DNA from 2 places in the Kribbella sp. NPDC104740 genome. Region 2 is predicted to be linked to the other one. Evidence: riboswitches for the same ligand, from Rfam matches in the RefSeq annotation. Region 2 holds a riboswitch; the other holds the start of a gene.
What was found. A riboswitch is a leader RNA that binds a small molecule or an ion and turns the genes downstream of it on or off. The one in region 2 is predicted to bind cyclic di-AMP.

Region 1: linked by a shared signal. The riboswitch ahead of ACZ6Z4_RS35635 (CBM96 family carbohydrate-binding protein) and the one ahead of ACZ6Z4_RS01385 (C40 family peptidase) in region 2 are both predicted to bind cyclic di-AMP.

What each region holds. Positions count from the first base shown of each region.
Region 1 is NZ_JBVJNV010000010.1:20,660-31,399, reverse strand. Features, by position in the region: gene pspAA (PspA-associated protein PspAA) at 1-235, shown strand, start outside; gene ACZ6Z4_RS35665 (sugar transferase) at 493-2,016, shown strand; gene ACZ6Z4_RS35660 (3'(2'),5'-bisphosphate nucleotidase CysQ) at 2,094-2,846, shown strand; gene cysD (sulfate adenylyltransferase subunit CysD) at 2,843-3,748, shown strand; gene cysN (sulfate adenylyltransferase subunit CysN) at 3,756-5,000, shown strand; gene pssD (PssD/Cps14F family polysaccharide biosynthesis glycosyltransferase) at 4,997-5,494, shown strand; gene ACZ6Z4_RS35640 (glycosyltransferase) at 5,491-6,108, shown strand; cyclic di-AMP (ydaO/yuaA leader) riboswitch at 6,331-6,490, shown strand; gene ACZ6Z4_RS35635 (CBM96 family carbohydrate-binding protein) at 6,605-8,287, shown strand; gene ACZ6Z4_RS35630 (class I SAM-dependent methyltransferase) at 8,348-9,073, opposite strand; gene ACZ6Z4_RS35625 (glycoside hydrolase family 26 protein) at 9,214-10,320, shown strand; gene ACZ6Z4_RS35620 (RCC1-like domain-containing protein) at 10,327-10,740, opposite strand, start outside.
Region 2 is NZ_JBVJNV010000001.1:295,061-305,800, forward strand. Features, by position in the region: gene ACZ6Z4_RS01370 (ABC transporter ATP-binding protein) at 1-3, opposite strand, end outside; gene ACZ6Z4_RS01375 (sensor histidine kinase) at 147-1,349, shown strand; gene ACZ6Z4_RS01380 (response regulator) at 1,346-2,002, shown strand; gene ACZ6Z4_RS01385 (C40 family peptidase) at 2,128-2,982, opposite strand; cyclic di-AMP (ydaO/yuaA leader) riboswitch at 2,982-3,174, opposite strand; gene ACZ6Z4_RS01390 (pyridoxal-phosphate dependent enzyme) at 3,412-4,380, opposite strand; gene ACZ6Z4_RS01395 (right-handed parallel beta-helix repeat-containing protein) at 4,389-6,200, opposite strand; gene ACZ6Z4_RS01400 (YciI family protein) at 6,299-6,739, shown strand; gene ACZ6Z4_RS01405 (YegP family protein) at 6,789-6,974, opposite strand; gene ACZ6Z4_RS01410 (VOC family protein) at 7,090-7,752, shown strand; gene ACZ6Z4_RS01415 (hypothetical protein) at 7,730-8,137, opposite strand; gene ACZ6Z4_RS01420 (TetR/AcrR family transcriptional regulator) at 8,134-8,721, opposite strand; partial or broken gene ACZ6Z4_RS01425 (MFS transporter) at 8,759-9,993, shown strand; gene ACZ6Z4_RS01430 (aminoglycoside phosphotransferase family protein) at 10,127-10,740, shown strand, end outside.

The DNA of each region.
Region 1 (10,740 bases), on a different contig from region 2:
CGACGAGAAGCTCGAGCAGCTGAACTCGGTCGACACCGACCTGGAGAAGGCCGTCTCGGCCGGCGACGAGGACGGGTTCAAGACCGCGTTCGCGGCGCTGCTGGAGTTCGTCCGCAGCGGCGACCGGGTGCCGGACGACGAGCTGCACGACTCCGACGCGATCCTGCCGCCGGGCGACAGCACGCTGGCCGAGATGCGCGAACTGATCAGCGGCGACGGCCTGATCGCCGGCTGACGCCGACGGTGCCGGTCCGGGTTCCCCTCCTGGCGGACCGCCACCGAGTGTGACCATGCGTGAAGAGGGCCGACCTGCCCGGGTCGGCCCTTTTGCGTTGCCCGCCGTTCATCTTGGAACGATCACTCGCCGGATGTGCTGTTCGAGAGCGGTCACGCGTAGTACTCTCAGCTGAACCGCCGCCGACCAGGTGGCGAACATGCGGCAAACCGCACCGGGGGGAACCGGGGGCGGTGTTCACCGGGGGGTGACAGAGGGTGACGGATAGTGCCGTCGTGGGGGAGAAGTCCAAGGATGGCCTGGCGCCGTTGATCGCGGAGGCGCCGGACCGGCGCAAGCCGGTCTGGGTGGTACCGGACACGGTGCCGGCGATCGTTCCACGCTCGACCTGGGCGACCCGCCCGCCGTGGGTCGCGGTGTACCACTGGGCTGCCATCGGTGGCGACCTGCTGGCCGCGGTGATCGGCGCCTCGGTCGCGCTGCTGACCCGCTTCGGGTACCAGATCGGCGGTGGCTACCTGGTCTTCGGCAGCCTGCTGCCGCTGGCCTGGGTGGCCGCGGTCGCGCTGTCGCGCGGCTACGAGTCGCGCTCGTTCGGCTCCGGCGCGGACGAGTTCCGCTCGATCCTGCGGTCCGGCCTCGGGCTGACCGCCGTCGTCGCCGTCGTGTCGTACGCGACCAAGAGTGAGATCGCGCGCGGTTTCGTCGTCCTGGCGATCCCGGCGACGATGGTCCTCGCCTTGCTTCTCCGGTACCTGCTGCGTCGCGACCTGAGCCGCCACCGCTACCGCGGGCGCTGCATGCGCCGGGTCCTGGTCGTCGGCCGGGACGCCGAGGCCGCCACGCTGAGCGAGCGCCTGACCGAGCGTCCCGCGGACGGGTACCGCGTCGTCGCGGTCTGCCGGCCGCGCGGCGACGCCCGGCCGGGACTGGTGCCGGAGAGCATGGACGAGGCCGACATCATGGCGGCCGTCGACCGGCACGCCGTGGACGTGGTCGCGATCGCGGCCGATCCGGAGCTGTCCGGTCAGTCGCTGCGCCGGCTGTCCTGGGCGCTGGAGCAGCGCGGTGTCGAGCTGATCGTGTCGCCCGGCATCATCGAGGTGGCTGGCCCGCGGATCTCGGTCCGCCCGGTCGCGGGTCTCTCGCTGCTGCACCTGGAGCGCCCGTCGTCGAGCGCCGGCCCGCACCTGCTGAAGAGCATCTTCGACCGGCTGATGGCGCTGGTCCTGGTGATCCTGGCGCTGCCGCTGCTGCTCGGGATCGCGCTCACCGTCCGGCTGACCAGCCGCGGCCCGGTGCTGTTCAAGCAGCACCGCGTCGGCCGCGGCAACGTCCCGTTCACGATGCTGAAGTTCCGCACCATGGTGGTCGACGCGGAGGCCCGGCTGGTCGAGCTGACCCCGGCCAGCGACGGCAACGGGGTGCTCTTCAAGCTGCGCTCCGACCCGCGGGTGACCAGGGTCGGCAAGGTGCTGCGGCGCTACTCGCTGGACGAGCTGCCGCAGCTGCTGAACGTGCTGCGCGGCGAGATGTCGCTGGTCGGCCCGCGACCGCCGCTGGAGGTCGAGGTGGCCAAGTACGCCGCCGACGACACCCGTCGGATGCTCGTGAAGCCGGGGCTGACCGGGCTGTGGCAGGTGAGCGGCCGCAGCGACCTGTCCTGGGACGAGTCGGTGCTGCTCGACCTGCGCTACGTCGACAACTGGTCGATGACGCTGGACCTGCTGATCTTGTGGAAGACCGCACGGGCGGTGCTGAAGGGCTCCGGCGCGTACTGAGCCGGACGGCCGCTGGGGGGCGGCTGTGCGGCAGCGACGTCAGTCGCGCGGGGGGACATCTCGATGGAGGGGAACGGATGGCGACTGAAGACGGCCGGTTGGCCGTGGAACTCGCGACGCGGGCGGGCAGACTGCTGCTCGACCTGCGCGCGACTGGGGGTTCGGGCCGCGTCCTGGGCGCCGAGGGCGACCGATCGGCGAACGAGCTGCTGATCGGCGCGCTGCGGGAGCACCGGCCGGGCGACGCCGTACTGAGTGAGGAGTCGGCGGACTCCGCGGCGCGGCTCAGCGCCGAGCGGGTCTGGATCATCGACCCGCTCGACGGCACCCGCGAGTACGGCGAACCGCCACGCGTCGACTGGGCGGTGCACGTCGCCCTGTGGGAGCGCGGCGAGCTGACCGCGGGAGCGGTCGCGCTGCCGGCCATGAACGTTGTCCACGGCACCGAAGACCCGCAGCCGCTGACCGCCCGTGCGGCCGGCCCGCTGCGGATCGCGGTCAGCCGCAGCCGCCCGCCGGCGCTGGTCGAGAAGCTCGCCGTCGACCTGGACGCCGAGCTGGTCCCGATGGGGTCGGCCGGCGTGAAGGCGACCGCCGTACTGCGCGGCGAAGCCGACGCCTACGTGCACGCGGGTGGCCAGTACGAGTGGGACTCGGCCGCACCGGTCGCGGTCGCACAGGCGGCCGGGCTGTTCTGCAGCCGGATCGACGGCTCGGCGCTGCGCTACAACCAGCCCGACCCGAAGCTGCCGGACCTGGTGGTCTGCCGGCCCGAGGTCGCCGACGAGCTGCTGGCCGCGATCGCCGTACACATCCTGGAGCCCCGATGAGTCCCCGGTACCAGCTGACGCAGCTGGAGACGCTGGAGTCGGAGGCCATTCACATCTTCCGCGAGGTCGCGGCGGAGTTCGAGCGCCCGGTGCTGCTGTTCTCCGGCGGCAAGGACTCGATCGTGATGCTCCGGCTGGCGCAGAAGGCGTTCTTCCCGGCCCGGATCCCGTTCCCGGTGATGCACGTCGACACCGGCCACAACTTCGCCGAGGTGCTGGAGTTCCGCGACCGCCGGGTCGCCGAGCTGAACCTGCAGTTGCTGGTGGCAAGCGTTCCGGACGCGCTGGACCGCGGCTTCGTGCAGGCGCCGCCGGACGGGACCCGGAACCGGATCCAGACCCCGGTCCTGCTGGAGGCGCTGGAGAAGCACCAGTTCACCGCGGTCTTCGGCGGCGCCCGCCGCGACGAGGACAAGGCCCGGGCCAAGGAGCGGATGTTCTCGTTCCGCGACGAGTTCGGCCAGTGGGACCCGAAGAACCAGCGCCCGGAGCTGTGGAACCTCTACAACAGCCGGATCCACCTGGGCGAGAGCATCCGGGTCTTCCCGCTGTCGAACTGGACCGAGCTGGACATCTGGCAGTACATCGCCCAGGAGCGCCTCGAGCTGCCCTCGATCTACTACGCGCACGAGCGCGAGGTGTTCGAGCGCAACGGGATGCTGTTCGCGGTCCACGAGTACTGCTTGCCCAAGGCAACCGAGCCGGTGTTCACCGAGACCGTGCGCTACCGGACCGTCGGCGACGCGTCGCTGACGGCCGCCGTACGGTCGGCGGCCGACACCGTCGAGAAGGTGATCGACGAGGTGGCCGGGACCCGGATCACCGAGCGCGGCGCCACCCGGGGCGACGACAAGTTCAGTGAGGCCGCGATGGAAGATCGCAAGCGGGAAGGGTACTTCTGACGTGGACATCCTCAGACTGGCGACCGCGGGATCGGTCGACGACGGCAAGAGCACCCTGATCGGCCGGCTGCTGTACGACACCAAGTCGGTCTTCACCGACCAGATCGAGTCGGTCGAGCGGGCCAGCCGCGACCGCGGTGACGACTACGTGAACCTGGCGCTGCTCACCGACGGCCTGCGGGCCGAGCGCGAGCAGGGCATCACGATCGACGTCGCCTACCGGTACTTCGCGACGCCGCGGCGCAAGTTCATCGTCGCCGACACGCCCGGCCACATCCAGTACACCCGCAACATGGTGACCGGCGCGTCGACGGCCGACCTGGCGCTGATCCTGGTCGACGCCCGCAAGGGCCTGCTGGAGCAGAGCCGCCGGCACGCGTTCCTGTCCACCCTGCTGCACGTCCCGCACCTGATGCTGTGCGTGAACAAGATGGACCTGGTCGACTACTCGGAGAGCGTCTTCGAACAGATCCGGGCCGAGTTCACCGAGTTCGCGGCCAAGCTCGACATCGGCGACCTCACCGTCGTACCGGTGTCCGCGCTGCTCGGCGACAACATCGTCACCCGCTCGGCCGCGATGCCCTGGTACGACGGACCGAGCCTGCTGCACCACCTGGAGAACGTGCACGTGGCCAGCGACCGGAACCTGATCGACGTCCGGTTCCCGGTCCAGTACGTGATCCGCCCGCAGTCCGACAGCCACCGCGACTACCGCGGGTACGCCGGCCAGGTGGCCGGGGGAGTGCTGCGGGCCGGTGACGAGGTGATGGTGCTGCCGTCGGGCTTCACCTCGACGATCCGCTCGATCGAGACCGCCGACGGCGAGGTCGAGGAGGCGTTCGCGCCGATGTCGGTGACGCTGCGGCTGACCGACGAGATCGACATCTCCCGCGGCGACATGATCTGCCGGGTCAACAACGCCCCGACGGTCACCCAGGACGTCGACGCGATGGTCTGCTGGATGGACGACGCGCCGCTGCGGCCGGGCCAGAAGTTCGCGATCAAGCACACCACCCGGACCGCCCGGGCGATGGTGAAGGACCTGCAGTACCGGCTCGACGTGAACTCGCTGCACCGCGATCTGGGCGCCGACCACCTCGGGCTGAACGACATCGGCCGGGTCCGCCTGCGGACCACCCAGCCGCTGCTGTGCGACGAGTACAAGCGCAACCGCTCGACCGGTGGCTTCGTCCTGATCGACGAGGCGACCAACCGGACCGTGGGCGCCGGCATGGTCAACGAGGCGAGATGACGAGCGTCGAGCCCCGGCCGGCCGCCGACGCGGCGGTGCCGGCGATCCGGGTTCTGATGGTGTGTTCCAGCGGCGGCCACCTGGCGCAGCTGATGACGTTGCGGCCGTGGTGGTCCCAGCGGGACGTGTGCTGGGTGACGTTCCCGACCGAGGACGGCAAGTCGCTGCTGGCCGGCCAGCGGGCGGTGTACGCCTACCACCCGACCACGCGGAACGTGAAGAACCTGCTCCGCAACTTCGGCCTGGCGGTCGCCGTCCTGCGCCGCGAGCGGCCGGACGTGATCGTCACCACCGGCGCCGGCGTGGCGCTGCCGTTCTTCGTGCTCGGCAAGCTGGCCCGGATCCCGACGGTCTACATCGAGGTCTTCGACCGGATCGACCACCCGACGCTCACCGCGCGGCTCTGCCGGCCGTTCACCAGCCGGATGCTCGTCCAGTGGGACGAGCAGCAGGCGCTCTACTCCGGGTCCGCCGTCGTCGGGAGGCTGCTGTGAACACGTACGACGTCCTGGTCATCCTCGGCACCGACCACCACCACTTCGACCGCCTGGTCGGCTGGGTGGACGACTTCCTGGAGCTCCCCGGCCACGAGGGCCGCACGGCGCTCGTCCAGCACGGCTCCACGCCCGGGCCACGCCGGGCCAAGGGCGTCGGCATCGTCGCGTACGACGAACTGCAGGCGCTGATGCGCCAGGCCACGGCCGTCGTCTCGCACGGCGGCCCGGCGACGATGCTCGAGGTCCGCAAGCAGGGCCGCAAGCCGATCGTCGTCCCGCGGGACCCGCTGCTGAACGAGCACATCGACCAGCACCAGCAGCAGTTCTCGCGCCGGATGGGCGCCCTGGGCCTGGTCACGCTGTGCGAGGACCGCGACGGCTTCCTGACCGCCCTCACCGGCGTCCTGGCGAACCCGGAAGCGCACACCGTGTCGGCCGAGGAGAACCACCGTGACAGCCTGCAGCTGAGCGCGGCCGTCACCACCACCGGTCGGATCATCGACGCCCTGGGCCGGGAACACGCCTTGAAAACAAGCGTTTCAAAGCATGTAAAGAATGTCATGTTCCGCCCGCGAGAGCGAAACCGAATGCCGGGTGGAGCGTCCGGATAACAGGTTTCGAACACGGTCGGTGACGATTTCGGTTGTTATCTGTCCGTGATCTTACGTTCCGTGAGCTGGCTACGCTCGGTCATGTTAAGAGCGCTCTCGGACATCTTGAGGTCCTCGCCGGGACCTGCGTAAGCTCACCCGCGCCTGGCCCGGCCTGGGGACGTGCGAGGCTCGACCACCGTCGCCGGCGCGCAACGCCGAGTTCCGCCCTCCGGGCCGGCGATCTACCTACCACCCAGCAACAGAGGGCGGAAGTGGGGGAACCACAGGTTCCGCGGAGCACCAGCCCCCGGTGCTCCTTGGGGCGAAGCCGCAGCAGCGGCCGGGTAACACTTCCGACCCGAGCCCGACAGCTAACCTCACAGGCGTGCAGGAAGGACAGCCCCCCATGCGGGACAACCATTCCCGTAGGCATGGCCGACATCGGTCTGCCGTTCCCTCCGACGTACTGAACGAACCGGCCGCCAAAGCAGGCCGGCGGACCCTGATCCCGATCGTGGCAGCGAGCGCCCTGGTGCTGACCACCGCGGGGATCGGCTTCGCAGCTCTGAACGCCGACGAGCCCGCACCCGCCCCGGTGTCGCTCACGGCGACTGCGGACGCCTACGTGTCCACGAAGTCCCCCACCCAGCGGCACGGCTGGTCCACCCGGCTCGTCGTCAAGCAGAACGAGTCCACCAGCTTCGTCCGGTACGCCGTACCGGCCGCTGCCGAGGGGTACGCCCGCAAGGCCACCCTGGTCCTGACCAGGCTGACCGCGAGCAACCCGAGCAAGATCCAGGTCTCCACCGGCCCGGCGAAGTGGACCGAGGCGGTCTCCGCCTCCACCGGTCTGCGCGCCGGTACGGCGATCGCCTCCGCGGCCGACGACGGCAAGTCGAAGGAGCTGCGGATCGACGTCTCGGCCGGAGTCCAGACCGACGGTGCGCTGAACCTGGCGCTGACCCAGCTGGCCGGTCGCGGCGGCTCGGTCTTCGGTTCCCGCGAGTCGGGTGCCACCCAGACGAAGCTGGAGATCAGCTACGTCAAGGGCGACGGCAGCGGTCCGCAGCCGTCGGTGCCGCCGACCACGCCGACGGCTCCGCCCACCACCGGGCCGACCAAGCCGACCACGGCGCCGACCAAGCCGACGACGACTCCGACGAAGCCGACCACGACTCCGACGCAGACGCCGACCAAGCCCACGACGACGCCGACCCAGCCGACCACGCCGCCGTCCACCGGCAACCCGGGCTGCTCGATCTCCGACAAGCTGGTGCCGTCCTGCGGTGCGTTCTTCGGCGCGGCGGCCAACCCGCTGGGCTCGGAGAGCTGGGACGAGGCGCTGACGGCGTTCGAGTCGACGATCGGCCGGACGCTCGACATCGCGCACTACTACAACTCGAGCCCGAAGCTGTTCCCGACGGCCGAGATGATCAAGCGGGCCCGCGAACCCGGTAAGAAGCGGATTCTGCTGCTGAACTGGAAGCCCGAGATGGGCCGCACCTGGGCGCAGGTCGCCGCCGGCGACCCGGAGGTCGACAAGGCCATCGACGCCGAGGCGCAGTACCTGAAGACGACTTTCCCGGAGAAGTTCTTCCTCGGCATCCACCACGAGCCGGAGGAGGAGGTCAAGCCGGCCGCCGGCTCGGGCTACACGGCCAAGGACTACGCGGCGATGTACCGCCACGTCGTCCAGCGGCTGAAGGCCAACGGCGTCACCAACGCCGTCTACGTGATGAACTACATGGGGACACCGCACTGGGGCTCGCAGCCCTGGTTCAACGACCTCTACCCCGGTGACGACGTGGTCGACTGGATCGCGGAGGACCCGTACATCTTCGGTGACGACGCGAACTGGTGGGGTCCGTTCACCACCGGGGTCAACCGTAAGGACACCTACACCAACCCGAGCTGGCCGGGCTTCTACACCTGGGCGACGACCAAGCACCCGGGCAAGCCGATCATGCTCGGCGAGTGGGGGATCGACGAGCAGACCATGCTCGGGATGAACAAGGCCGACGTGCTGCGCAGTGTGCAGGACGGCCTGAAGAAGATGCCGCAGGTGAAGGCGCTGGTCTACTGGAACGAGGCCACCTTCCACACCGTCGGCACGACCCGGCTCGACTCGTCCGCGACCACCAAGGCCGCGGCGCGTGAGGTGCTGAACAGCGGGCTGCTGGCCCGCCAGGTCAAGTAGCGGTACGCCGTACGAAGGCCCCCGTCCACACACCGTGGGCGGGGGCCTTCGCCGTTGCCGTCAGACCTTCTCGAGCACCAGGATCAGCGCCATCCCGAAGAACTCCAGCCGGGACCGCTCGATCGCGTCGGTGACCGGGCGGATCTTGCCGCCCAGGCCGGACCGGTCGAACGGCGGCATGATGTAGTCGACGCCGGTCAGCCGGAAGCCCTTGGCCTCGATCTGCTTCGACAGGCCGCGGACGGTGAACGAGCGGGCGTCGGCGAGCCGCTTGTGCAGCGGCACGATCCAGGGCAGGAACGGCCCGTACTGCGGCGGCCGGCGCTTGCCGGCGACGAAGAACCCGTGCGTCTCGAACGGGAACCAGCGGTTCGGCGACGTGATCAGGAACCGGCCGCCGGGGGCCAGCACCCGGTGGATCTCGCCCAGCGTCAGGTCCAGGTCGGCGACGTGCTCGAGCACCTCGATCGTGGTCACCACGTCGAACGCCTCGTCCGGCAGGTCCAGCTTCTCGCCCGGCATCTGCCGGATCGTCAGCTTGGTTGCCAGCTCGGTGCCTTCGACCTCGGACCGGAAGACCGCCAGCCGCTCGGGCTCGACGTCGACCGCGGTGACCTCGTCGAAACCGGCGGCCAGGCGGCGCGTGTACGTCCCGTCGCCGCAGCCGACGTCCAGCAGGCGTTTGCCGGTCAGCTCGGTCAGTCCGGCGAGCGCGGTGAGTCGCTTCTCGACCCCACGGTCACCCTTGTTGCTCCGATGGGCACCCAAGCCCAGCGCACGTGTCATGCGGATTTCCCCCACCCCTACACAGCAGTACCCAAAGCCCCCCACAGGCTGGTGATTCACCATAACGACCCGGTCGGCCGCTGACAACGATCTGGGGAAATCAACCCTGCAACGGTTGTCACCGGCAGTAGCATCGGGTGATGACTTCGCAACCCCGCAAGGGCTGGACGCGTTGGCTGGTCGGTGCTGGTGGCTGTGCCCTGGTCGCGGCCGTCGCGCTGGTGAGCTGTGCACTGGTCCGCGGAGAGGACCAGCCGTCGAGCCAGCGGACAGCGCCTCCGCCATCGCCGCAGCCGACGCCTGGGTGCACTGTGTCGGCGCTGCTGGTGCCTTCCTGTGGCGTCTGGTTCGGTGCGGCGGCGAACCCGCTGGGGGACGAGTCCTGGGACGAGGCGCTGCCGGCGTTCGAGAGCGTCCTGGGCCGCCCGGTGGACATCGCGCACTACTACAACTCCAGCCCGAAGCTGTTCCCGACCGCGGACATGATCAAGCGGGCCCGCGAGCCGGGGAAGAAGCGGTTGCTGCTGCTCAACTGGAAGCCCGAGATGGGCCGGACCTGGGCCGAGGTCGCGGCGGGCGATCCCGAGGTGGACAAGGCGATCGACGCGCAGGCGGAGTACCTGACGACGACGTTCCCGGAGAAGTTCTTCCTGACCATCCACCACGAGCCGGAGGAGGAGGTCAAGCCGGCCGCGGGATCGGGGTTCACGGCCAAGGACTACGCGGCGATGTACCGCCGCGTCGCCCTGCGTCTGAAGGCGAAAGGCGCGACCAACGCGATCCTGGTGATGACGTACCGCGGTTCGCCGTACTGGGGGGTGCAGCCGTGGTTCGAGCAGCTGTACCCCGGGGACGACGTGGTCGACTGGATCGCCGAGGACCCGTACCTGTTCGGCCCGGACCCGGAGTTCTCCGGCGGGATCAGCCAGGCCGTGAACCGGACCCAGAAGGCCTACCCGACCTGGCCGGGCTTCTACACGTGGGCCACGAGCAAGCATCCCGGCAAGCCGATCATGCTGGCCGAGTGGGGGGTCAGCGACAACCTCGGGGAGGTGAAGCGCAGCGCGGTGTTCAGCACGATGCCCGGGCAGCTGACGGCGTTCCCGCAGGTGAAGGCGCTGGTCTACTGGAACGAGACCGATTTCAAGGACATCGGGGCCACCGAGCTCAAGCCCGGCAGCCAGTCCGTCAACGCTCTCCGTACGGCGCTCAGGTCACCGCAGCTCAAGCCCCCGCCGATCCCGTAGCCGGCTTCAGCGCAGCGCGATCAGCACGTGCCGGCGGCCGACACCGACGGCGGTCACCCAGCTCGGCTCCGGCACGCCGTTCTCGACCGTGACCGGGCCCGGCTTGTTGCGGTCGAGCCGGTCACCGGTGGCGAGCTGACCGCGGCCGTTCGCGCCCCAGGTGAGGATCTCGCCGTTCTGCAGGACGGCGACGCTGTAGCTCTCGCCGGCCATGATGTGCTGCACAGCAAGGAGTTTCGGCTCGCTGCGGCTGCCGTGCACCGGCGTCGCGAACGGCTGGACCTTGACCGTGCCGTTGCCGAGCTGGCCGCCGTTGTTGTGCCCCCAGCCGACGACCGAGCCGTCCTTGAGCAGCGCCAGCGTGTGCTTCTCCGCCGACGAGATCTCGGTCGCTCCGGTCAGCGGCTTGCCCGGGGCAAC
Region 2 (10,740 bases):
CATGGGCCCTACTCTTCCGCCGCGGACCCCCGCGCCACATCGACCGACCGTCTCGACCGGCCCCCTACGAAAGTCGCCACAACTGTGACTCCAGGACCCCCACAAGGGGGACGAAAGACATGACACAGCGCGACTAGGCTGACGGAATGCATTGGTCGTACGCCTGGCTGCGCCGGCCGTACCGCCGGGTCCGCCGGTGGTACGCCTGGTTCGTCAAGCACGCCCCGCGCTTCCGCGACCTGATGTACATCGGCTTCAGCCTGCTGACGATCCTGGCCCAGGCGACCAGCACCGGCGGCCGCGAGGGGTGGGTGACCAGGAGCTGGTTCGTGCTCGGCGTCGGCATCTTCGCCTCGCTGGTGCTGTGGTGGCGCCGCCGGTACCCGATCGCCGTCACGGTGATCGGCATCCTCGCGATGGCCGTCGCGCAGATCTTCGTCCCGATGGGCCTGGCGCTGCTGACGCTGGCGATCCGCCGCCGGGACGTCTGGCTCGCGGTGCTGAGCGTGGCCGGCTACGCGGCGTACGTCGGGACCTCGTGGGGGGACAACACCGAGCCGTACGTGCTGCTCTTCACCGGGCCGTTCCTGATCGGCAGCTGGGTCGCGGTCGGTGCCTACATCGGCGCCCGGCGGGACCTGATGGTCTCGCTGCGGGACCGGGCCGAGCGGGCCGAGGCGGAGCGCGAGCTGCGCGCCGAGCAGGCCAAGCTCGGCGAGCGGGCCCGGATCGCCCAGGAGATGCACGACGTCCTGGCGCACAAGGTGTCGCTGATCGCGCTGCACGCGGGCGGCCTGGAGGTGAACCCGGCGGTCGGACCGGAGAAGGTGGAGAGCTCCGCCGGGCTGATCCGGCAGACCGCGCGGCAGGCGATGGAGGACCTGCGCGAGGTGCTCGGCGTCCTCAAGGCCGACGTCAGCGAGGACGGCGCCGACCTGGCGCCGGTGCCGAAGGCGTCCGACCTGGCCAAGCTCGTCGACGACTCGCGGGCTGCGGGCGTCGACGTCCGCAGCTCGATCGACCTGCCGGACGACGTACCGCCGCTGGTCGGGCGGACGGTCTACCGGGTCGTCCAGGAGTCGCTGACCAACGTCCACAAGCACGCGCGCGGCGCGACCACCGAGGTCCTGGTCCGGGGTCAGGAAGGTGATGGCGTCACCGTGCGGGTCCGCAACGTCCGGCCGGTCGCGGCTGGTTCACTTCTCCCGGGGTCCGGTGCGGGACTGGTCGGGCTGAGCGAGCGCGTCACCCTGTCCGGCGGCCAGCTGACCACCGGGCCCACGCAGGACGGCGGCTGGCAGGTCGAGGCCTGGCTGCCCTGGTCGGACGGGAGAGAAGGAGAGGCATGACACGGCTGCTGATCGTGGACGACGAGGCGCTGGTCCGGGCCGGGCTGAAGATGATCCTGGAGTCCGACGAGGACCTCGAGGTGGTCGCCGAGGCCGAGGACGGTGCCGACGCGGCCGCGATGGTCCGCGAGCACAAGCCGGACGTCGTCCTGATGGACATCCGGATGCCGCGGCTGGACGGGCTCGCCGCGACCCGCGAGATCCAGGCGCTGCCGGATCCGCCGAAGGTCGTCGTACTGACCACGTTCGATCTGGACGACTACGTGTTCCGGGCGCTGCAGGCAGGGGCGAGCGGGTTCCTGCTCAAGGACACGCCGCCGCGTGAGCTCGTGCAGGCCGTCCGGGTCGTCGCGGCCGGTGAGGCGATGCTGTCGCCGGCGGTGACCCGGCGGCTGATCGGGCACTTCGCCGCGGACCCGCGGACCGATCGTCAGCGCGACGCCCGGGCGCGGCTGACCGCGCTCACCGACCGGGAGCGCGAGGTGCTGGCCGCGGTCGCGAAGGGGCTGTCGAACGCCGACATCGGCAAGACGCTGTTCATGAGCGAGGCGACCGTGAAGGCGCACGTCTCCCGGGTGCTGGTGAAGCTGAACGCCACCAACCGCGTCCAGGTCGCGATCCTCGCGCACGACGCGGGACTCCTGGACGAGTAAAAGGAAACCGGCCGTGCGCCGCCGGAGGGGTGGGGCGGCGACGCACAGCCGGTTTCAGGTCAGCGACCGGAGGGGGGATCCGGTCTCGCTGACGGTCTGGACCGGGTCAGCCCCGGTCCGGAGCATCACTTGCGGCCGAAGGCCACGTTCGAGCTCCAGATCTTCGCCTTCGCGACCGGCTTGCCCGGCTTCGAGGCGTGCCACAGGGTGTTCGCGCCGGCGTAGATGCCGACGTGGTACACGCCGCCGCCACCGCTCTTGAAGAACACCAGGTCGCCCGGCTTGGCCGCCTTGCGGCTGATGTGCTTGGTCGCGGCGTACTGCTGACGCGAGGTGCGGGGCAGCTTCTTGCCGGCCTTCTTGTAGACGTAGCCGGTGTAGCCGGAGCAGTCGAAGCCCTTGGTCGTGGTGCCGCCGTAGCGGTACGGCGTGCCCTTGAGCTTCGCGGCCTCCTTCAGCACCTTGGCCTGGAAGGTCGTGGCCTTGCCGGAGCCGCCGTGCAGCAGACCGTGGCTGGCGGCGTAGAACAGCGAGCGCCAGGTGTTCACGGTCATCGTGCCGGTGCGGGGCAGGCCCACGCGGCGCTGGAAGTTCGCCACCGCGGTGCGGGTCGCCGAGCCGTACCAGCCACCGGCCGGGACGTCGAGCGAGCGCTGCACGTAGCGGACGGCGGAGCCGGCGTCGGCGTAGCGCAGCAGCGGCTTGGTGCTGATCGCCTTGTTGCCCCGGGCCCACGCGGCCGAGGTGGTCTTCGAGGTCCCTGCGTGAGCGGTGTCGGCCGGGGCGGCGATGGTGAGCGCCGCTCCGCCGGAGACGGCCAGGCCGACCGAGAGGACGGCGGCCGCGGCTCGCGGGGTGCGGGGAGCCGAGGACTTGCTGGTCTTGCGGTGCTTGGCCAGCGTCCGTCCGGTCGGCCGGGTACTGGACTCGCTCGTGGTGACGGCGCGCAGAAGCGCTGTCCGTCGGGCAGTGACGGGCATGGTTGTCTCCCGACGCCTGCGGAGTTAGCTGTCGGGTTCGGGCTGGAAGTCGATCGCCCGGTCCGCTCCCGCGGACTTCACCCCAGGGACCCGGCCACTCACAGCCGGACCCCAACATCCTGGGTCCCCCACTCCTGCCATGGTTGTTCGAGGGGAACATGTGTGCCTGGCAGGACTCGGCGTTGACACACATGCAGTTCGGCTAATTTGTCGAACCGCCGACGACTGTATAACAGAACGGTCACGACGCAAACCCTCCAATCCACAGAGACCCTCCCAAAAGGCCCTCAGTGGCTCTCTGACGGATCAGCGACCGCTGCTGAACACCAGGTGTCCTGAGCGTGTCTGAGCGGCGTTCAGGCGCCCGCTCAGCCGATTTCTGTGACCTGGGTCACAGTCGGAGGTTGCTGTGTGTGACAACCGGCACAGTCAGTACTCAGGCTGCCCTTCGCCGAGCAGTTCCAGGAACCTCTCCAGGCCCACGTTCCCGCCTGAAAGCACCACTCCGACCCGCTCCGGCAGGTCGGCGACCCGGCCGGCCAGCAGCGCCGCCAGCGCGCTCGCGCCGCTCGGCTCGAGAACGATCTTCAGCCGCTCGAACGCGAACGCCATCGCGGCCCGGATCTCGTCGTCGGAGACCAGCGCGAACGCCTCCACCAGCCGCTGGTTCACCGCGAAGGTGAGCTCGCCGGGCGCCGAGATCGCCTGGCCGTCGGCGATCGTCCGCGGTACGGCGATCTCGACCCGCTGCCCGGCGGCCAGCGACCGGGCGTGGTCGTCGCCCGCGGCCGGCTCGACGCCGATCATCCGGATCCCGGGGGAGGCGACGGTCGCCGCGGTCGCGCAGCCGGCCAACAGCCCGCCGCCGCCGACCGGGACGAACAGCGCGCCGAGCGGCCCGACCTCCTCGATCAGCTCCAGCGCCACCGTGCCCTGCCCGGCCATCACGTCGTAGTGGTCGTACGGCGGGATCAGCGTCAGCCCGCGATCCTCCGAGAGCTTCGTGGCCAGCGCCGCCCGGTCCTCGGTGTAGCGGTCGTAGGTGACCACCTCCGCGCCGTACCCGCGAGTGGCCGCGACCTTCGTCGGCGGCGCGTCGGCCGGCATCAGGATCACCGCGCGCGTCCCGGCCAGCGACGCGGCCAGCGCGACCGCCTGGGCGTGGTTCCCCGACGAGTACGCCGCGACGCCGCGGGCCCGTTCCTCCGCGGTCAGCCGGCTGACCGCGTTGAATGCACCCCGGAACTTGAACGCCCCGATCCGCTGGAAGTTCTCCGCCTTCAGGAACACCTCGGCGCCGACCCGCTCGTTCAGCGTCCGCGACGTCAGCACCGGCGTCTGGTGGGCCGCTCCAGCGATCCGGTCAGCAGCAGCTCGTACGTCGTCGTAGGTCAGCATGTCCTTATTCAACAGGAGATCAGGGTGTCTCCGATCCCCAGGCAGAAGTCCTTGCCCGGCCCGCCGTTCAGCACGTCCTTGCCGGGACCTCCGATCAGGACGTCCTTGCCCTTGCCGCCGTACAGGATGTCCTTGCCGCCACCGCCGAGCAGCAGGTCGTCGCCCTTCAGGCCGCACAGGACGTCGTTGCCGGGCGTGCCGATCAGCAGGTCGCTGCCGTTCGTACCGGTGTGGGTGCAGCTCGGAGCTGGTGGGGCTTCGGCGACTTCAACGGCTCCGGCCTCGCAGTTGGTGCCCTGTGGTCGCGCGACTCCGCGCTGGTCCGTAGTAAGTACAGTGCACGCCGCTGCTGGGACTAGTCCGTTCGCCAGCGATGCAGCCAGCGGCAGCATGGTCTGGGTCGGGCCGCCGTTGCTGGCGAGTGCTGCCAGTTGCGGGCTGCCGGTCTGGTCTCCCGGGCCGGCCAGCGAGCAGCTGCCGTCGCCGTCCAGGTTGTATCCGGTAGAGGTGGTCGCCAGCTCGATCGCGCAGTCCGCACCTGGACCGCCGGCCAGGATCGAGCCGAAGCTGTGCAGCCCAGCATTGGTCGCCACGTTGTCGCCGACTCCACCAGCGGTGTTGCCGGACACCGTCGCGTGCCGCAGGTGCACGTCGTGGTCCAGCGTGTAGATGCCACCGCCTGCCGCGTCCGCGTTGTTGCCGGTGACAGTCGAGTTGTCGACCCGCACCTCGCCGGTCAGCGCGGAGATGCCGCCGCCCTGGCTGTCGGCCACACCCGATGCGGTGTTGCCGTTGATCGTCGAGCGGATCACGTGGATCTGCGCCGGGGGAGGCCCACCGCTGTTCTCGATGATGCCGGTGCTGAGGCCGCCGCCCGCGCCGGTCCGGGTGTTCCCGGAGATCGTCGTCTCGGTCACCGTGACGACCGGCTGGTCAGTCGGCGCGTCCTGGTCGAACAGCACCTGTACGCCGCCGCCCTGGCTCGTCCCGGCCGGGTGGTTGCCGGTGATGGTCGAGCCGGTGACCGTCAGGTCGCCGCAGGCCGAGCAGATCACGCCGGTCCCGCCGTTGTCGTCCACAGTCGTGTCGGTCAGCGTGAACAACCCCGACCCCTGCCCAGTGGTCCGTACGCCGTCGCCACCGTTGTCGCTGATCGTCGAGCCGGTCACCGTCAGCGCGCCGTCGGTCAGACCGACGCCGCGGCCGGTGTTGCCGCTGATCGTCGTGCCGGTGATGTGCACTGTGCCCAGCGACAGTGCCACGCCCGTACCGGTGTTGTCGTGAACGCTGGAGTCGGTCAGGTCGAGCACTGCGCCACCGAGCGAGCTGGCGAGCACCCTGCCCGTACCGGCGTTGTTGCCGGTCGCTGTGGAGTCGGTCAGCGAGGCGTCGCCGTTGTGCCGCAGCGCGGCGCCGTCGACGTCGTCGCCACCGGTCAAAGTGACCGCCTGCAAGGCGATCGAGCCGTCCGAGTCGATCGCGTCGAGCACGCGTTCGCCGGCGCAGTTCTGGTCGATCGTCGCGCCGTTGCCGTCGATGGTGAGCGGCTGCGCCGACGTACTGTCGAGGTCGCCGGAGGCGTTGGTGTCGTTGTCGCCGCACAGGTTCAGCCCGTACGACGCCGCGGCCGCCAGCGTGATCGTGGTCGGCGTCGCGGCCGCGTTGGCCGCGGTCACCGCCTCCCGGAGCGAGGTGAAGGCGTCGGCGCCACTGACGACGTCGGCGGTGGTGGTGACGGTGATCGTGGCCGCCTGCGCCGGGCCGGCCGGAACCAGCAGCGCAGCGACGAGGACGAGACAGGACAGGACGACGCGACGCATCAGCAGTTCCCCCAAAGCCGTTCGCGGCTCCCCCAGCAAACCGGCTTTCCGAGACTTCACCGTCCCACAACCACTCCGTGGCCGCCAGGGTTCGTAGCATGTCAAGACGGACGGCCCGGCTCCGTACTGATGACGAGCGGCTTCCACTCCGGGAGCCGGAACCGGAGGAGATCCTCGTGAAGTACCTGGTGGTCCTGAACATCAACCCCGACGTCCTGAGCGCGCTGACCGAGGCCGAGCAGCAGGCGATCTTCAGCGGGCACGAGAAGTTCCTGGCGACCGTGCAGGAGTCGGGCGAGTTCCGCAGCACGGTGGCGCTGGCCGAGCCGGCCAAGTCGTCGGTGGTGAAGGTCCGCGACGGCGTCCCGGCGGTGACCGACGGGCCGTTCGTGGAGGCGAAGGAGTTCCTGGCCGGCTACTACCTGCTGGACTGCGCGTCCCGGGAGCGGGTCGAGGAACTGGCGGCGATGATTCCCGACGCCGGCGTCGAGGGCCTCGGCGTCGAGGTGCGCGAAGTGGTCTTCGAGCAGGAGCGCTGACGGCCTGGACGGCAGGGACGCGGATGGTCCCTGCCGTCACCGGGGTCGCTCAGGAGGTCTGGTCGTCGACCTGCGCGTCGCCGGCGTTCTTCTTGATCGACTCGATCCCGTTCAGCGCCGAGGCCTTGGTCTTGTAGCTCTCGCTACTGGTCGCGATCACCTCGCCGTTGCCGGCCTTCAGCCGGAACCGGAACTCGCCCGACTTGTCCTCGTACAGCTCGAACTTGCCCGCCATTTTTCGAACCTCCCGTGGTGATGGTCTGGTTCGGAGCGTAGTCGCCGACTCACGCCGTGTCGCCCGACCGGCCGGTCCGAGCGTGAGCCGTACGGCGTACGGTACGGTGTGCGGCATGAGTGTCCGGACGATTCCGATCCTGCCCACCCGCGACCTCGACGACGTGCTGCCGTTCTACCTGGCGCTCGGCTTCCGGCAGACCTACCGCCAGGCCCGGCCGAACCCGTACCTGTGCGTCAGCCGCGGCGACGGTTTCGACCTGCACTTCTTCGGCCTGCCCGGGTACGACGTGGAGAACTCGCTGTTCAGCGTCGTCGTCGGCGTCCCCGACACCCAGGCCCTGTACGACGAGTTCGCGGCGGCGCTGCGCGCGACGTACGGCAAGCTGCCGGTCGCCGGGCTGCCACGGATCACCCGCCCACGCCGCAAACAGGGCACGAGCGCAGGCTTCTCCCTGATCGACCCGTCCGGCAACTGGCTGCGAATCAGCTCCGGCGCCGAGGAAACCACAACCGGCGACCGCTTCGAACGCGCACTGCTCAACGCGGCCCGCCAGGCCGACTCACACGGCGACGAGGCCGCCGGGATCCGCGTGCTGGAAGCGGCACTGCGCCGTCACGCCGACGCCAGCGACGAGGAGCGGCTACCGGCACTGCTCTATCTAGCAGAGCTGCTCATCCGCACCGGCGGCGCGGCGGACGGCGTACTGGAGCAGATAGAGAGGACAGGCGGCACCGCTGAGCAGTTGGCCGAGCTCAGGGAGCAGCTGGACGGTTAGCCCCAGGCCACGGACCAGGGGTCGGCCCGTCGGCGTCCGGGCGCTCCTCCTGCTCTGTCTTGTAGGGCCGGAGACCGCGGGTCTTGAAGTTCTCCACCTCCACCTCGGTGCCCTCGCCCTTCAGCGCGATGTAGCCGGCCGGTACGCCGCCGGCGTACGCGACCCAGGTCTCGAAGGCCGGCCTGGTCAGGTGCTCGACCCAGCGGGCCCAGTCCCACTTGACCTTCTCGGTCCAGTGCCACTCGCCGCCGACGGCGCTGTAGAGGTTGCGGGCGAACTCGGGGGAGAGCTCCTCGACCCGGCGCAGCTCGGCGGAGGTGGGCTTGGTGGGGCGTACGTCGTACGGGCTGGTCTGCTCGAGGTACGTCAGGATGCTGATCGTCATGCCGGTCGGACGCCGCGGATCCCCGCGACGACGAGATCGATACCCAACGAGTAGTAGTCGTCGGTGGAGGCAGGGCAGACCAGGGTGTCGGCGGTGCCGGTGATCAGCGGGTAGCGCTTGGGGTCGAGCGCGCTCAGCGTGGCGCGCTTGAGGCGCAGGGCCTGCTCGCGCGCGGACGGCTCGGGGTCCTCGCCAGCGCCGGGCTCGGTGGTGACCAGGGTGATCAGCGAGCAGATCGACTGCCGGCCCACCTCGGCGGCGTAGTCGGGGTCGAAGCCGCCGTCGACCAGGATCTCCATCGTCCGCTCGGCCATCTCCAGGCCGGGCTCGGCGATCAGGATCCGGGTCAGTGTCAGCCCGGCCGCACGCGGGTGCGGCCGCAGGGCCGCGACGAACGCCGTCAGCATCTGCTGCAGCCGCTCCTCCCACGGACGCTCCGACGGCTCCGGCAGCTCGATGTCGGCGAGCAGCCGGTCGCCGAGCGCGTTCAGCAGGTCGAGCTTGTCGCTGAAGTGCCGGTAGAGCGCCATCGGGGTCACCTCGTGCAGCTGCGCGAGCCGCCGCAGGGTGATCAGCGCGTACACCCTGCTCTTCGGCGGCTTCCTGCTGCTCGGCGGCCGGATGGCCGACCTGCTCGGCCCCCGCCGCGTCTTCATCGCCGGGCTGCTGCTGTTCGGTGTCACCTCGCTGGTCGGCGGGCTCGCGACCTCGCCGGAGTTCCTGATCGGCGCCCGCGCCGTCCAGGGGCTCGGCGGCGCGCTGCTCTCCCGGCCGCGCTCGCGATCCTGACGATGACGTTCGCGCACGGCCGCGAACGCAACATCGCGATGGGCGTCTGGGGCGGGCTCGCCGGGCTCGGCGGCACCCTCGGCGTCGTGGCGGGCGGCGTACTGGTCGACTCGCTCAGCTGGCAGTGGGTGTTCTTCGTCAACGTCCCGATCGTGCTCGCGCTGGTCGCGCTGATCCCGGTCTTCGTGCCCGACATGCGCCACAACGAGGACCGGCCGCGCGGCTTCGACACCGCCGGCGCCGTACTCGGGACGAGTGGACTGCTGGCGATCGTGTACGCCGTGGTCCGCGCCGAACCGCGCGGTTGGGGATCGTTCGAGGTGCTCGGCGTCCTGATCGGCGGCATCCTGCTCCTGACCGCCTTCGTCGTGGTCGAGTCCCGGTCGAAGGCGCCGCTGGTGCCGCTGCGACTCTTCCGCTCGCGGGCCCTGAGCGTCTCCAGCCTGTCACTCGCCCTGAACGGCGCGGGCTTCCTCTCGATGTTCTACCTGACCGCGATCTACCTGCAGCAGGTCCGCGGCGACTCCGCGCTGGAGGCCGGCGTCCACTTCCTCCCGATGGGCGTCGCCGCCGTGCTCGGCGCGGTCCTCGCGTCCCAGCTGGTCCAGAAGTTCGGCACCCGCACAGTCCAGCTCGGCGGCTCCGTGCTCAGCGTGGCCGGGCTGTTCCTGCTCTCGCACGCCGACGCCACCTCCGGGTACGCCGGTTCGCTGCTGCCCGGCCTGATCCTGTTCGGACTCGGCATCATCGGGGTCTCCGTACCGGCCCAGATCGCCGCTGTCTCGGAGGTCGAGCACCACGAGGCCGGCGCGGCCTCCGGCGCCGTCACCACCATGTACCAGGTCGGCGGCGCCCTCGGCCTCGCCGTCGTCACCACCCTGTCGATCACCCGTACGACGGACGCCCTGACCGCGGGCGTGGCCCAGCAGCAGGCCCTGGTCGACGGCTTCCAGCGCGGCATGCTGATCGCGGCACTCTTCGCGGTCGCCAACGTGGCCGTCACCGTGATCACCCCGCGGATCCAGCCGACCACCGACCAGCTCGCGGAAGCAGCCGCCGCGGCCTGATCGCCGCGGCCTGGCCGCGGAGTCAGCCGCGCGTCGCCTGCGAGTCCGCTCGCGGCGCGGTGCGCGGTTCCCCGGGCGCGGCCGCCCCGGCGCTCGCGCGGCCGCCCGGGCGCCGGGTGTCTACGGTGTGCGGGTGATCCCCGCCGCGTTCGCCCAGCAAACCATCGCCCGGGAGGGTGCTCCCGGCCGGACCTGGCTCGACCAGCTCCCAAGCCTCACCGAGCACCACCTCGGGCGCTGGAACTGCACCCAAACCGCCCCCGCGATCCACGGCCAGGTCGCCCTCATCGTCCCCGCGACCCGCGCCGGCACCCCCGTCATCCTCAAACTCTCCTTCCCCCACCCCGGCCACCGCTTCGAGCCCACCGCCCTCGCCACCTGGTCCGGCACCGCCGCGATCCACCTCCTCGAACGCGACGACGCAGCCTTCGCGATGCTCCTCGAACGCCTCCCCGGCGAAACCCTGTCCACAGCCACCGAAGACCCCTGGCACCTGGCCGGCGACCTCGCCCGCCGCCTCGCCGTACCAGCCCCTCCCGAGATCCCCCGCCTGACGGCAACCCTCCCCGGCTGGTCCCGCCAACTACTTGCCCAAAGCAAACACTTGGGCCACCCGCTCCCACGCCGCCAGATCGACGCGGCCCTGGAGACCATCGAGGCCCTCGCCGAAGACCCCACCGACACGATGCTCCACGGCGACCTGCACTTCGCCAACATCCTCCGAGCCCACCGCGAACCCTGGCTCGT